One region of the Actinotalea sp. JY-7885 genome, then DNA from elsewhere that is predicted to be linked to it. Evidence: predicted binding sites of a transcription regulator. Region 1 holds the regulator's gene; the other holds the start of a gene.
The links. The regulator Rex, encoded in region 1, represses fermentation and respiration genes when NADH is low (regulators of the CRP and FNR family bind a similar motif). The targets are predictions, from matches to a motif close to CTTGTGAANNNNTTCACAAG.

Region 1 (7,465 bases):
TCGTCGGTCGAGTCGTCCGACCGCGACCGCATGTCGTCCTGACCCTGCCGGGACCTCTTCCGGCGCGGGCACCTGCCCGGGCACGGTAGAGTGACGGCGGACTTTCCCGAGCGCGGGCTGGTCGGTGGCCGAGAGGCCGCTGACATCACCAGGACCGCCGGCACACCGATCACAGTTGCGAGGACACGTGGGCTCCGTCATCAAGAAGCGCCGCAAGCGCATGGCCAAGAAGAAGCACCGCAAACTGCTGCGCAAGACGCGCCACCAGCGCCGCAACAAGAAGTGAGCGCGCGCCCGCGAGGGCGCTGACGCGAAGGACCTCGACGAGGGCCCGGCTCCGGCCGGGCCCTCGTCGCGTCCGCAGGGTGCGTCGCCGTGGCAGGCGCCGTCGGGCCCCGGAGCCGCGCGGGACCGGTCAGCCGCGCAGCTGGCGGCGGACCGCGCGCAGGATCAGACCGGCGACCCACGCGGCGCCCGCCCCGCTGGCGGTGTACATGCTGCGGCGCGCGGCGGTACGCCGGCGGCCGCGGAACTCGCGCACGGGCCAGCCGACCTTGCGCGCGTGGCGGCGCAGGCGGGCGTCCGGGTTGATCGCGACGGGGTGGCCGACCGAGGACAGGATCGGCACGTCGTTGGTCGAGTCGCCGTAGGCGTACGAGCGCGCCAGGTCGATGTCCTCGCGCCGGGCCAGCTCGGCGACGGCGCTCTCCTTCGCGCGGCCGTGGAGCAGGTCGCCGACGAGGCGGCCGGTGTAGAAGCCGTCGCGGTGCTCGGCGACGGTGCCCAGCGCGCCGGTGACGCCGAGCCGGCGGCCGATCAGCTCGCCGATCTCGACCGGGCTCGCGGTGATGATCCACACCTGGTGGCCGGCCTCGAGGTGGCGGTTGAGGAGCGCCTGGGTGCCGGGGAAGATGCGCAGCGAGAGGACCTCGTCCCACACCTCCTCGCCGATCGCCGCGATCTCGGCCACGGACTTGCCGGCCACGATCGACAGCGCGCGCGAGCGGACCTGGTCGATCTTCTCGACGTCCTCGCCGAACATCAGGTAGTGCGCCTGGTGCAGCGCGAACGTCACGAGGTCCTTGGTGCCGAAGAACCCGCGCCGCCGGAGCCCGACGGCGAGGTGGAAGGCGCTCGCGCCGCGGATGATCGTGTTGTCGAGGTCGAAGAACGCGGCGGTCCTGGCGTCGGCCTCGTCGAGGCTGCGGTGGTGGGCCGCCACGGCGGCCCGACCGGACTCCGCGTCGGAGCCCGGGAGCTCGGATCGTCCCGGTCTCGGCTCGGCCACCCGGTCACTGTAACGACTCCCCTAGGGTTGGGCGCATGAGCGACCGGGTGGGCGAACGGGTGGTCCTCTACGTCCGTTCCGGCTGCCACCTGTGCGAGGTCGCGCGCGACGTCGTCGCCCCCGTGGCCGCCGAGGCGGGCGCCGGGGTGAGCGAGATCGACATCGACACGGCGCCGGACGCCGCGGAGCTGGTGGAGCGCTACGGGGAGCTCGTGCCCGTGGTGGTCGTCGACGGCGTGCAGCAGGGCTACTGGCGGATCGACGCCGGACGCGTGCGGCGCGCGCTCGCGGCGGGTCGCGCATGACGGCACGCCCGGTGCCGGCCTCGACCGTCGCGCGCCTGCCCATCTACCTGCGCGCGCTCGAGCAGCTCGCCGAGCGGGGGGTGGAGCGGACGTCGTCGGGCGAGCTCGCCGAGCTCGCGGGCGTGGGGTCCGCGCAGCTGCGGCGGGACCTGTCCTTCCTCGGCTCGCACGGGGTGCGGGGCGTCGGGTACGAGGTGGACCACCTCGAGGCGCAGGTGGCCGCCGCCCTCGGGCTCATGGGGGACCTCGCCGTCGTCATCGTCGGCCTGGGCAACCTCGGGCACGCGCTCGCCAACTACGTGGCGGGCACCGGCAAGGGCTTCCGGGTCGCGGCGCTCGTGGACACGGGTCCGGACATCGTCGGGACGACCGTGTCCGGGCTGGTGGTCGAGCACGGGCGCGACCTCGAGGACGTCGTGCGGCGCGAGGGCGCGCGCCTCGCGGTCCTGGCGACGCCGGCAGGGGTCGCGCAGGACGTCTGCGACCGCCTCGTCGCCGCGGGCGTGACCGGCATCCTCACCTTCGCGCCGTGCGTGCTCCAGGTCCCGGCCGACGTCGACGTGCGCTCGGTCGACCTCGCCACGGAGCTGCAGATCCTCGCGTTCCACGAGCGCCGCAAGGGCGCCGCGCGCGCCTGAGGCCCGACGGCGCGGGGCCGGACGCGGCCGTGCCCCGCCGGCGGACCGGCGGGGGCGCGGCGTCGAGCCGAGGGCCCGGTCAGGCCTTGACGGCCTCGATCTCGAGCGCGACCTTGACCTTGTCCGAGACGAGCACGCCGCCGGTCTCGAGCGCCGCGTTCCACGTCAGCCCGAAGTCCTTGCGCGACAGCTCGGTCTTCGCGGAGAAGCCGAGGCGGGAGGCGCCGAAGGGGTCGGTGGCCGCGCCGTTGAACTCGACCTCGAGCTCGACCTCGCGCGTGACGCCGTGGATCGTGAGGTCGCCGACCAGCACGTACTCGTCGTCGTCCTCGGCGCGGATCGACGTCGAGGCGAAGGTCCACGTCGGGTACGTCTCGACCTCGAAGAAGTCGGCGCTCTTGAGGTGGCCGTCACGGTTCGTGTCGCGGGTGTCGATCGTCGCCGGGTCGAGCGTGGCGGTGACGCTCGAGGACGCGAGGTCCTCGCCGATGGTCACGGTGCCGTCGGTGATCGCGACGGTGCCGCGGGTCTTGGAGATGCCCGCGTGGCGGACCGTGAAGGACGCCGAGCTGTGCGACGGCTCGATGCTCCAGGTGCCGGTGGTGACGCCGGTCGGCAGGGTGGTCGTGCTCATGGGTGCTCCTCGGTGGTGGTCTGTGGCGGTCGGTCGATTGGTTGAACAATCAACCTCTCGTTGATATTTCTACTACACCCGGGACGGGGGCACAACCGTTCGACCGCCGTCCGCGCGGCCGTCGTGGCACCCTGATCGGGACGGAGGGGGAAGATCATGACGGCTGAGACGCGGACCCGGGCCACGGCCCCGACCGGAGCCGCCGCAGCGCGCACCGCGGCGCCGGGCGCCGACACGACACCTTGGCTCACCGCCGAGCAGCAGCGCGCCTGGCGCGCGTACCTGTCCGGGACCGCCCGGGTCGCCGAGGCGCTCACGCGCCAGCTCGACCAGGACTGCGGCCTGTCGCTGAGCGAGTACGAGATCCTCGTCCGGCTCTCCGAGGTCCCGGACCGCACCCTGCGGATGTCGGAGCTCGCCTCCTCGCTCGTCCACTCCCGCAGCCGCCTCACCCACACCGTCACGCGGCTCGAGCGGCGCGGCGTGGTGCGCCGCGAGAACTGCCTCGTCGACGGCCGGGGCGTCAACTGCGTCATGACCGACGACGGCTACGCGCTCCTCGTCGAGGCGGCGCCCGGGCACGTGCGCGCCGTGCGCGCCAACCTCGTCGAGCTGCTCAGCGACGAGCAGATGGTGGCGCTGGGTGCCGCGATGGAGCGCCTGGCCGCGGGCCCCGACGACGCCTGAGCGCGCCACCGGGCGGGGGTCGCACCGGGCACCCCCGCGGATGGGCGAGAATCGACGCATGCCGACGACCACCGTCCACCTCATGCGCCACGGCGAGGTGCACAACCCTGACGGCGTCCTCTACGGCCGGCTGACCGGGTTCCGCCTGTCCGAGCGGGGCGTGGCCATGGCCGAGCGCATCGCCGCCCACCTCGCGGGGGAGGGACCGCTGGGCGAGCCGCGGCACGACGTCGTGCACGTCGTGGCCTCGCCGCTGCAGCGCGCGCAGGAGACCGCCGCCCCCATCGCCGCCGCCTTCGGCCTCGACGTCGCGAGCGACGAGCGGCTGCTCGAGGCGAAGAACCACTTCGAGGGCAAGACCTTCGGCGTGGGGGACGGGTCGCTGCGGCGCCCCGCGCACTGGCCCTACCTCTGGAACCCGTTCCGGCCCTCGTGGGGCGAGCCGTACCGCGAGCAGGTCGCGCGCATGCTCGCCGGCGTCGCCGCCGCGCGGGACGCCGCCGCCGGGCACGAGGCCGTGGTCGTGAGCCACCAGCTGCCGATCTGGGTCACGCGCCAGGCGCTCCAGGGGCGGCGCCTGTGGCACGACCCGCGCAAGCGGGAGTGCTCCGTCGCCTCCCTGACCTCGCTGCACTACGACGGGGACCGGCTCACCGGGATCACGTACGCCGAGCCCGCGGGCGACCTCCTGCCGCGCGTGAAGACGGTCCCGGGGGCGTGATGCGGAGCTCCGCGCGCGCCGCCGGCCTCGTCGGCGTCGCCCTGCTGCTGGCCGGGTGCGGCCCGAGCGTGGACGGCGGCTGGACCGAGGACGGCGGCGAGGCCGGCTACGTCTCGGGCGACGAGTCCGTCACCACGTGGCCCGCCGACGACCGCGAGGGCCCGGTGGAGGTCGCCGGCACCGACTACAGCGGCGCCGCGATCGACATCGCGCAGTGGCGCGGCGACGTCGTCGTGCTCAACACCTGGTACGCGGAGTGCCCGCCGTGCCGCGCCGAGGCGCCGGACCTGGTGGCGATCGCCGAGGACTACGCCGACCAGGGGGTGCGCCTGCTCGGCATCAACACGACCGACGACGCCGGCGCCGCCCAGGCCTTCGAGCGCACGTTCGCGGTGCCGTACCCCTCCCTCGACGACGCGCAGAGCCACGCCGTCGCGAGCCTCTCGGGGGTCGTGCCGCTGCGCGCCGTGCCCACCACGGTGATCCTGGACCGCGAGGGCGACGTGGCCGCGCGCATCCTCGGCAAGGCCGACGGCTCGACGCTGCGTGCCGTCATCGACGACCTGCTCGCCGAGCCCGCCTGAGCATGGGCGACGTCACGGGGACGGTCCTCGGCGGCTCCATGCTGCTGGCGATCCCGCTCGCGCTCCTCGCGGGGCTGGTGTCGTTCGCGTCGCCGTGCGTGCTCCCGCTCGTGCCCGGGTACCTGGGCTACGTGACGGGCATGGCCGGGGCGAGCCGCGCCGGCCGGTCGCCCGGGGACCCCGCGGGCGCCACGCTCACCGACGTGCGCCGCGGCCGGCTCCTGGTGGGCGTGGGCCTCTTCGTCGCCGGGTTCACGCTGGTCTTCGTCCTCTTCGGCGTGCTCGCCGGTTCCCTCGGTGCGGTGCTGGCGCAGTGGAGCGACCCCGTCACGCGGGTGCTGGGCGTCGTCGTCGTCCTCATGGGCCTCGCGTTCCTCGGCTGGCTGCCGTTCGGTCAGCGCGAGCGCCGCCTGCACGTCGCGCCGCGGGCGGGGCTGTGGGGCGCACCGCTCCTCGGCGTCGTCTTCGGGCTCGGCTGGGCGCCGTGCATCGGGCCGACGCTCGTCGCGGTCTACACGCTCGCGCTCGACGGCGCCTCGGCGGGGCGTGGCGCCGTGCTGTCGGTCGCCTACTGCCTCGGCCTGGGGCTCCCCTTCCTGCTGGTCGCGCTGGGCCTCGAGCGGTCGCAGCGGGCGCTCGGCTTCCTGCGCCGGCACCGCGTCGCGGTGATGCGCATCGGTGGCGGCGTGCTCGTCGCCGTCGGTCTGGCGCTCGTGACCGGGCTGTGGGGTACGTGGACCGCGTCGCTCCAGGGCCTCGTGGCCGGGTACGAGACGGTCCTGTGAGCCCGCGCGCGCCCTACCGGCCCGAGGGGCTGGAGACCGACGACGGCCCCGAGGCGACGCCCGCGGCCCGTCCCGGCGACCCCGCCGTCCTGCCGCGCCTCGGCCTGGCCGGGACCCTGCGCTGGACCTGGCGCCAGCTCACGAGCATGCGCGTCGCGCTCATGCTCCTCATGCTGCTGGCCGTCGTGGCCGTGCCGGGCTCGGTGCTGCCGCAGTACCCGCAGGACCCGGGCGCCGTCGCGCGGTACCTGCAGGACAACCCGACGCTCGGGCCCTGGCTGGACCGCCTGGGCTTCTTCGACGTCTACGCGTCGGTCTGGTTCTCGGCCGTCTACCTGCTGCTGTTCGTCTCGCTCGTGGGCTGCATCCTGCCGCGCCTGCGCACCCACCTGCGGGCCGTGCGGGCCCGGCCGCCCCGCGCGCCGCGCCGGTTCGAGCGCTTCGCCGTCCGCGACGAGGCCACCGTCGCCGCGTCCCCGGACGACGTCGCCGCGGCCGCGCGCCGCGTCCTCGTCGGCCGGTTCCGCCGGCTCCCGCGGTTCCGGGTCGACGTCACCCGCCCCGGACCGGGCGTCGTGGAGGTCTCGGCGGAGCGCGGCTACCTGCGCGAGAGCGGCAACATCGCGTTCCACCTCGCGCTCCTCGGCATCCTCGTCTCGGTCGCGACCGGCCAGATGCTCAGCTACCGCGGGCAGGCCATCGTCATCGAGGGCGAGGGCTTCGCCAACGCGATGACTGACTACGACACGTTCCGCGCCGGGTCCGCCGTCGACCCGGGCTCCCTCGTGCCCTTCACCCTGACCCTCGACGCCTTCACCTCGCGCTTCACGGCCGACGCCCGCGCCGAGGACTTCCGGGCGGACGTCACGCTGACCGAGCCCGGCGAGCAGCCGCGCGAGGCGACCATCCGCGTCAACCACCCCCTCACGGCGGGCGGCGCGAAGGTCTACCTGCAGGGCAACGGCTACGCGCCCGACCTCGTGGTCCACGACGCCGCGGGGGAGGTCGCCTTCGCGGGCACCGTGCCGTTCCTGCCGCAGGACGCCGTCTACACGTCCAACGGGGTGGTCAAGGTCCCGGACGTCTCGACGGGTGACCAGATCGGTCTCGTCGGCGTCCTGCTGCCGACGGCCGTGGTGAGCCCGATCGCCGCCGCCTCGGTGCGCCCGGAGCCCGACGCGCCGCTGCTGGTGCTCAGCGTGTGGTCCGGCGACCTCGGCCTGGACGAGGGCATCCCGCAGAACGTCTACGAGCTGGACTCCAGCGCGATGACGCAGGCGACGGAGGCGGACGGCACCCCCGTGACGCTGTTCGTCGAGCCGGGCCAGACGGTCGAGCTGCCGGACGGCCTCGGGACGCTGACCTGGCAGGGGCTGCCCCGGTTCGTGGCGCTCGACCTGCGGCACGACCCGTCGCTGCCCTGGCTCCTGGCGTTCTCCGTCGTGGCGCTCGTCGGGCTCTCGGTCTCGCTCTTCACCCCGCGCCGCCGGCTGTGGCTGCGGGTGACCGCCGGCGAGGAGGCGGGCGGCGCCGGCCGTACAGTGGTCGCTGGTGCCGCACTGGCCCGGGGGGACGACGTCGGCCTCGCGGACGAGCTCGCGCGGGTCATGGACACGGTGCGCGACGCGCCGTCGGAGAGGCAGGACGATGAGTCTCGGTGAGCTGAGCACGCTGCTGGTGTGGGGCGCGACGACGGCCTACGCGGTCGCGCTCGTGGCGTTCTCGATCGACCTGGCGCGCCTCGCGGACACGCGGGCGCGCGTGGGCGAGCGGACGCTCGTCGGCGCGGCAGGGGCCTCGGCGCCCGCCCTCGAGCCGGAACC
Region 2 (7,465 bases), on a different contig from region 1:
CCCAGGAACGCGTACAGCACCCCGTTGACCATGAGGAACTGGGCCGCCATCGCGACGACCCGCTCCTCGCCCTCGCCCACGAAGAGGGCGACGATCGCCGAGCCGCCGGTCACGAGGACGGCGCCGAGGGCGACGGAGCCGGCCACCGACATCCAGACGGCCTGCACGACGCCGGTCCGGATCCGGTCGGGCCGCCCGGCGCCGTGGTTCTGGGCCACGAAGGTCGAGACGGCCAGGCCCAGCGACTGCAGCAGGGCGACGGCGAGCCCGTCGACGCGTGCCGCCGTCGTGTAGGCGGCGACCGCGTCGGGGCCGAGCTGGTTGAGGCGCACCTGCACCGCCAGGGTGCCGATCGCGATGATCGACATCTGGAAGCCCATGGGCACGCCGATGCGCAGGTGGCGGCCGAGCTCCGCACGGTCGATACGCCAGTCCGCGCGGCCCACGTGCAGCACCGGCACGCGCAGGCGGACGTAGCCGAGGCACAGCGCGACGGAGACGCCCTGCGAGATGACCGTCGCGAGCGCGGCGCCGCCGACGCCCATGCCGATGACCGGGACGAGGAGGAGCACGAGGGCGATGTTCAGCAGGCAGCTGATCGCGAGGAAGACGAGCGGCGTCCGCGAGTCCCCGATGGCGCGGATGATCGCCGAGAGGTAGTTGAAGAACATCAGCGTGCTGCCGCCGAGGAACATGACCACCGTGAACTCGGTCGCCTCGGCGAGCAGCGGCTCCGGGGTCCGGAGCAGGCGCAGGGCGGGCTCGGCGATGACGGGTGCGCCGGCCGTCAGGGCGATGCTCCCGATGCCCGACAGGATGGTGCCCGCGACCACCGACCGGCGGACCGCGGCCGCGTCACCGGCGCCGAACGCCTGCGCGGTCGGGATGGCGAAGCCGCTGGTCATGCCCCACGTGAAGCCGAGCATCAGGAAGGTGAGCGCGCCGGTCGCGCCGACCGCGGCCAGCGCGTCGACGCCCAGCACGCGCCCGACCACGATGGCGTCGGCGACGTGGTAGAGCTGCTGGACGACGTTGCCGATGAGCAGCGGTACGGCGAAGACGAGGATGACGTGCCAGGGGCGGCCGGTGGTCAGCACCTTGGGCATGGGGGAGAGCTCCCGAACAGGGACGGGCGGGCGAGCCGGGGGGCGGGCGCGCGGACGGAGCAGGGGCACGCTGGGGACGGCCGTGCGGAGGGGGGTCGTGACATGCGGCCGTCCGGTCACCCGAGGCGCGTCGCACCGAGAATCGTAACGATGCGATCGGCATGATCCGACACGTGATGAGGGCATGGCGCTGTTCGTCCCGTCACAGCGCCAAGCGGCCGCCGCCGCCCCCGCCCTCGCGCCGCCTGCGCCCGCCCGCCGTCGCTCGTGGGTGACCGTGGTCTGCTGGTAGAGCGCCAGCCGGGGCCGACCGTCGACGACCGTGTAGACGCTCGTCATCAACGCGGTGAACGGTTCACCCTGGCCGGGTCTCGACGCAGATGCTCGATAGACGAGAGCCGCGCTCGTCTCACCGATCGCGATGTGCTGAGCCTCCTCGATCGAGTAGGAGGACCATGCGGGAGACCCGTTGAGGGTGGCCGCGACGGTGGATCGGTCGAGGACCATCCCGTTCACGAGCACCATGACGGCGCTCTCGGTCATGAGGTCGCCGTAGGGGATCCGGACCGTCGCCGACTCCCAGGAAACTCCCAGGCACGCCCCAGCGGTGCCCGAGGTTGGCGCGGTCTCATGGATCCAACGACCGAGGGAGGACCCATGACGACACCACAGCAGCACCCCGAGCCCCGCGCCGACCAGACGGCGCCCCAGGCCCCCCAGACCCAGGCCCCGCACACGCCGTCGCGGCCCGTCACCACGCGCCCCGGCTGGTGGCCGGTCGTCGGCGTCGCCGCCGGCACGGCGCTCGTCGCGAGCCTGGCGACGTTCGGCGTCACCGCGGCGCTGGACGACGACGGCTCCGCCGCCCGGCCCGCCTCGGTGGCGAGCCTCGGCCGCGACGAGTCGTCCACGACCGTCCCCGTCGCGGGCTCCTCGTCGCAGGACCCGGACTGGCAGGCGGTGGCCGACGCCGTCCGCGACTCCGTGGTGGCGATCGACGTCCGCACCCAGAGCGGCAGCGGCACCGGCTCCGGTGTCGTGGTCGACGCGGAGGGCCACGTGCTCACCAACGACCACGTCGTCGGTGACGCGGTGGACGGCGGCCTGCGCGTGACGCTCGCGGACGGTCGCGTCTACGAGGCCACGATCGTCGGCCTCGACCCGACGACCGACCTCGCCGTCATCCAGATCCAGGGCGCCCCGGACGACCTGGTCCCCGCCGTCCTCGGCGACTCGGACGAGCTCGTCGTCGGTGAGGGCGTCATGGCCGTCGGCAACCCCCTCGGCCTGGACAGCACCGTGACGACCGGCATCGTCTCCGCGCTCGACCGACCCGTCTCGACGACCGGCGGCGACGACGAGACGGTCGTGACGAACGCGATCCAGATCGACGCCGCGGTCAACCCGGGCAACAGCGGTGGTCCGCTGTTCAACGCCTCGGGCGAGGTCGTCGGCATCACGTCCTCGATCGCCACGCTCTCGAGCGGCGGCCAGGGCGGCTCCATCGGCCTCGGCTTCGCGATCCCCGCGAACCTCGCCGACCGCATCGGCGCCGAGCTCATCGAGGACGGCACCGCCGAGCACGCCTTCCTGGGTGTCGCGCTCAGCGACGGCACCGCCACGGCCGAGGACGTCACGCGCCGCGGTGCGGTGGTGGAGCAGGTGACGGCCGGTTCCCCCGCGGCCGACGCCGAGCTCGCCACCGGCGACGTCGTCGTGGCGATCGACGGTCAGCCGGTCAGCGGCGCCGAGTCGCTCACGGCCTTCGTCCGCGCGCTCCCGGCCGGCACCGAGGTCACCCTGACGGTGGTGCGCGACGGCGAGGCGCTCGACGTCCCGCTCACCCTCGCGACGCGCGAGGAGAAGTCGGCCACGCCGAACCAGGAGCAGGAGCAGGAGCAGGGCGACCGCGACCGCCGGCCCCGCGGCGACCTCTTCGACCGCCGCTCCGGCTCGCAGGGCGAGCAGGGCGGCCAGAGCGAGCAGGGACAGCGCGGCTGACGAGCCCGCACGACTGACGCGATCGGCTCAGGCCGACCACGGACCGGCCCGGCCCGACGTTCCCCCCGACGTCGGGCCGGGCCCTCGCGCGTCTCGGGGGAGCCGGCGCCGGCCGGCGAGGCGTGCGCTCAGCCGTCGCCGAGCGCGTGCCGCATCGGCTCGAGCTTGGCCTCGGACTCGGCCAGCTCGGCGGCCGGCTCGGACGCCGCGACGATGCCGCAGCCGGCGAACAGGCGCAGGCGGTGCGGGTCGTCCGGGTCGAGCTCCGCCGAGCGCAGCGCGATGCCCCACTCGCCGTCGCCGTCCGTGCCGACCCAGCCCACCGGACCGGCGTAGCGGCCGCGGTCCATGCCCTCGATCCGGTCGATCAGCTCGCAGGCCGCCGCGGTCGGCGTCCCGGCCACGGCCGCGGTGGGGTGCAGCGCCGCGGCGAGCGCGAGGCTGGACGGCGGGCCGTCCTCGCCGTCGGTCCGCAGCACGGCGGTCACGTCCGTGGCCAGGTGCAGCACGTTCGGCAGGTGCAGCACGTACGGCGTCTCGGGCACGTTGGCGGACGAGCAGAACGGCTCCAGCGCGTGGGTGAGCGACTCCACCGCGTACTCGTGCTCCTCCAGGTCCTTGGAGGAGTGCGCGAGCGTCGCCGCGCGCGTCAGGTCGGCCGCGTCGTCGCCCGTGCGCCGGATGGTCCCCGCGAGCACGCGTGAGGTGACCAGCCCTTTCTCGCTGCGCAGCAGCAGCTCGGGCGTCGCGCCGACGATGCCGTCCACGGCGAACGTCCAGCACGACGGGTAGTCGGCCGCGAGGCGGCGCAGCACCCAGCGCTGGTCGAGCGGCTCCGTCGTGCGGGCGACGACGTCGCGCGCGAGCACGACCTTGTCCAGCTCGCCCGCGCGGATCCGCTCCACGGCCTGGGCGACCGCCTCCTGCCAGTCCTCGCTCGCGAGCGCCCCGTCGGTGTAGCGGACGGGCCCCGGCGCCGCGGCGGGGGCCAGCGGGCGGGGCCGCACCGTCCCGGGCGCCGCGCCGACGTCGATCGTCGTCACCCACGCCGTGCCTCCCCGGCGGCCGACCACGACGGCGGGCACCACGAGCGTGCTCGCCGCGCGCGAGCCGGCGGCGAAGGCGAAGGAGCCGAACGCGACCGGTCCGGTCCCCGGGACGCGCACCTCGTCGCGCACCACCGCGTGCGCCGCGGCCGTGCGCCAGGCGGCCTCCGCCAGCGCGAACCGGTCGGGTCCGTACGACGTCGTGCGTGCCACCTCGCCCCACGCGACGAGGCCGTCGCCGCGCCGCAGCCAGCTGAGGCCGCCCTCGGCGGGAAGGAGCGCGGTGAGGTCGTCGGGCAGGGTGTCGGCGTCGACCCGGACCGTCCGCGCGACGAGGGGCTGGGGGAGGGTGGCGGCGGTCCCGGCGGGGGTGTGCGGCGTCGCGTCGTCGCCCGCACGGGCTGCGCGCAGGTCGGGGCTCATCGCCCCCCAGCGTATGCCGCGCGGCCGGTGCCGCCCGCCGCGGCGACCCCGGCGACCTGAGAGGATGTCCGCCATGCCCCGCGCCAGCCTGGACAAGCAGCCGCACGAGGTCGCCGCGATGTTCGACCACATCGCGCGGCGGTACGACCTCACCAACGACGTCATCTCGCTGGGCCAGGACCGCCGGTGGCGCACGGCCACCATCCGCGCGGTCGACGCGTGGCCGGGCGACGTCGTGCTCGACCTCGCGGCCGGCACGGGCACGTCGAGCGAGCCGTTCGACGCCGCGGGCGTGCGCGTGGTCCCGTGCGACTTCTCGGTCGGGATGCTCGAGGTCGGCAAGCGCCGCCGCCCGGACCTGCCGTTCACGGCGGGCGACGCGACGCGCCTGCCGTTCGCGGACGCGTCCTTCGACGCGGTGACGATCTCCTTCGGCCTGCGCAACGTCGTCGACACGCGCGCGGCGCTGACCGAGATGCTGCGCGTGACCAAGCCGGGCGGCCGCGTCGTGGTGTGCGAGTTCTCGCGGCCCACGTTCGCGCCGTTCCGCACCGTGTACCTGGAGTACCTCATGCGGGCCCTGCCGCCCGTCGCGCGCGCGGTGTCGAAGGAGCCGGACGCCTACGTCTACCTCGCCGAGTCGATCCAGGAGTGGCCGGACCAGGACGCCCTCGGCCGCCTCATGCGCGAGGCGGGCTGGGCCGACGTGGCCTACCGCAACCTCACGGGCGGCGTCGTCGCGCTCCACCGCGCGACGCGGCCGTAGGGACCCTCCGGGCCCGACCCGGCAAGCAAGGTAAGCCTTCGCAGACACGGTCTCGGGCGGTAGTTAGACTGGGCCGACCGGTTAGTGAATCCCTTCACAAAGACGAGGCAGGGCGTGGGGACGCAGCGCGAGCACGATGACGCAGACGTCATCGTCGTCGGCGCAGGTCCGGCCGGATCCACCGCCGCCTACTACCTCGCGGTCGCGGGCCTCGACGTCCTCGTGCTGGAGAAGACCGCGTTCCCCCGCGAGAAGGTCTGCGGCGACGGCTTCACGCCGCGCTCCGTGCGCGAGCTCGTCGCGATGGGCGTGCCCATGCGCGAGGAGGACGGCTGGATCCGCAACAAGGGCCTGCGCGTCTACGGGGGCGGGCACCGCATCGAGCTGCCCTGGCCGGAGACGGACACGTTCCCGAGCTACGGCGTGAGCCGCACCCGCAAGGACTTCGACGACACGCTCGCCCGTCACGCCCGCGCCGCCGGCGCGACGATCGTCGAGCAGATGAACGTCACGGGCCCGGTGCTGCACGAGCGCACGGGCCGCGTGGTCGGCGTCACCGCCCGCCCCGTCGACGCCGCCGGCCGCCGCGCGGGTGACGAGGTCACGTACCGCGCGCCCGTGGTCATCGCCGCCGACGGCGTCTCGGCCCGCCTCGCGCTCGCGCTCGGCATCGAGAAGAACCCGAACCGCCCCATGGGCGTCGCCGTGCGGACGTACTACCAGACGCCCCGGCACGACGACGACTGGATGGAGAGCTGGCTCGAGCTCTGGGACGGCAAGCCCGGGGAGTCGAACCTGCTGCCGGGCTACGGCTGGATCTTCGGGCTCGGCGACGGGACCGCGAACGTGGGCCTCGGCAGCGTCAGCTCCCGCGCCACCGCCACGAAGATCGACTACAAGGACCTCCTGCAGCGCTGGGTCGCGAACACCCCCGCCGAGTGGGGCTTCACGCCCGAGAACCAGGTGGGTCCCGTGCGCAGCGCGGCGCTGCCGATGGGCTTCAACCGCAAGCCGCACTACACGCGCGGGCTCATGCTCGTGGGCGACGCGGGCGGCATGGTCAGCCCGTTCAACGGCGAGGGCATCGCGTACGCGATGCAGGCCGCCCGTCGCGCCGCCGAGGTCGTCGCGCAGGCGCACTCGCGCGGCACGGCCGCCGAGCGCGAGCGCACGCTCGCCAGCTACCCGCGGATCATGTCGGACGAGCTCGGCGGCTACTACACGCTCGGCCGCGTCTTCGTGAAGCTCATCGAGCACCCCGAGGTCATGCGCGTGTGCACGCGCTACGGCCTGCCGCGGCCCGCGCTGATGCGCCTCGTCCTCAAGCTGCTCTCCGACGTGTGGGAGCCTCGCGGGGGCGACCTGTCCGACCGCTTCATCCACGCACTGACCCGGATTGCGCCGGCCGCATGAGCGCACGAGACTCAGCGGAGGCTGCGACCGTCCCGCCGCACCGGAGGGCACGATGACCAACCCGTACATCCCGATCCTGGCCCTCATGGGCGTCGCCGCGGTCCTCGCCCTCGGTGGCGTCGGCGCGAGCGCGATCATCGGGCCGAAGCGCTACAACCGCGCCAAGCTCGAGGCCTACGAGTGCGGCATCGACCCGACGCCGGGCGCCGTCGGCGGCGGTCGCTTCCCGATCAAGTACTACCTCGTCGCGATGACCTTCATCATCTTCGACATCGAGGTCGTGTTCATGTACCCCTGGGCCGTCGCGTTCCAGGAGCTCGCCATGTTCGGCGTGATCGCCATGATGACGTTCCTCGTCCTGATCACCGTGCCGTTCGTCTACGAGTGGCGCCGCGGCGGGTTCGAGTGGGACTGAGCCCCGACCGGGCCGGCGGAGCACCGACCGCCCGACCGCTGACCGTCGCACGGCCCCGGGCCGCCGCGAACCGAGCTGACTGAGAGGAGGGGAGCCATGGGCATCGAAGAGGCACCGTCCGGCTTCCTGCTGGCCTCCATCGAGGACCTCGCGGGGTTGATCCGCAAGGCGTCGCTGTGGCCGGTGACGTTCGGCCTGGCCTGCTGCGCCATCGAGATGATGGCCGCCGGCACGGCGCGCTACGACCTCTCGCGCTTCGGCATGGAGGTCTTCCGCGCGTCGCCGCGCCAGGCCG

Region 2: a site for Rex is predicted at 5,424-5,443, ahead of IDM29_RS09080 (geranylgeranyl reductase family protein). Genes of this name have one in related genera too.

Annotation. Positions count from the first base shown of each region.
Region 1 is NZ_JACEXH010000008.1:1,425-8,889, reverse strand. It holds gene IDM29_RS01830 (helix-turn-helix domain-containing protein) at 1-42, shown strand, start outside; gene IDM29_RS01825 (30S ribosomal protein bS22) at 188-286, shown strand; gene IDM29_RS01820 (HAD-IB family hydrolase) at 416-1,288, opposite strand; gene IDM29_RS01815 (glutaredoxin family protein) at 1,324-1,593, shown strand; gene IDM29_RS01810 (redox-sensing transcriptional repressor Rex) at 1,590-2,231, shown strand; gene IDM29_RS01805 (YceI family protein) at 2,311-2,865, opposite strand; gene IDM29_RS01800 (MarR family winged helix-turn-helix transcriptional regulator) at 3,022-3,552, shown strand; gene IDM29_RS01795 (histidine phosphatase family protein) at 3,611-4,273, shown strand; gene IDM29_RS01790 (TlpA disulfide reductase family protein) at 4,273-4,857, shown strand; gene IDM29_RS01785 (cytochrome c biogenesis CcdA family protein) at 4,860-5,642, shown strand; gene IDM29_RS01780 (cytochrome c biogenesis protein ResB) at 5,639-7,303, shown strand; gene ccsB (c-type cytochrome biogenesis protein CcsB) at 7,290-7,465, shown strand, end outside.
Region 2 is NZ_JACEXH010000079.1:1,502-8,966, forward strand. It holds gene IDM29_RS09060 (MATE family efflux transporter) at 1-1,106, opposite strand, end outside; partial or broken gene IDM29_RS17775 (DUF4440 domain-containing protein) at 1,473-1,649, opposite strand; gene IDM29_RS09065 (S1C family serine protease) at 1,764-3,107, shown strand; gene IDM29_RS09070 (isochorismate synthase MenF) at 3,236-4,576, opposite strand; gene IDM29_RS09075 (demethylmenaquinone methyltransferase) at 4,650-5,342, shown strand; gene IDM29_RS09080 (geranylgeranyl reductase family protein) at 5,457-6,755, shown strand; gene IDM29_RS09085 (NADH-quinone oxidoreductase subunit A) at 6,808-7,170, shown strand; gene IDM29_RS09090 (NADH-quinone oxidoreductase subunit B family protein) at 7,267-7,465, shown strand, end outside.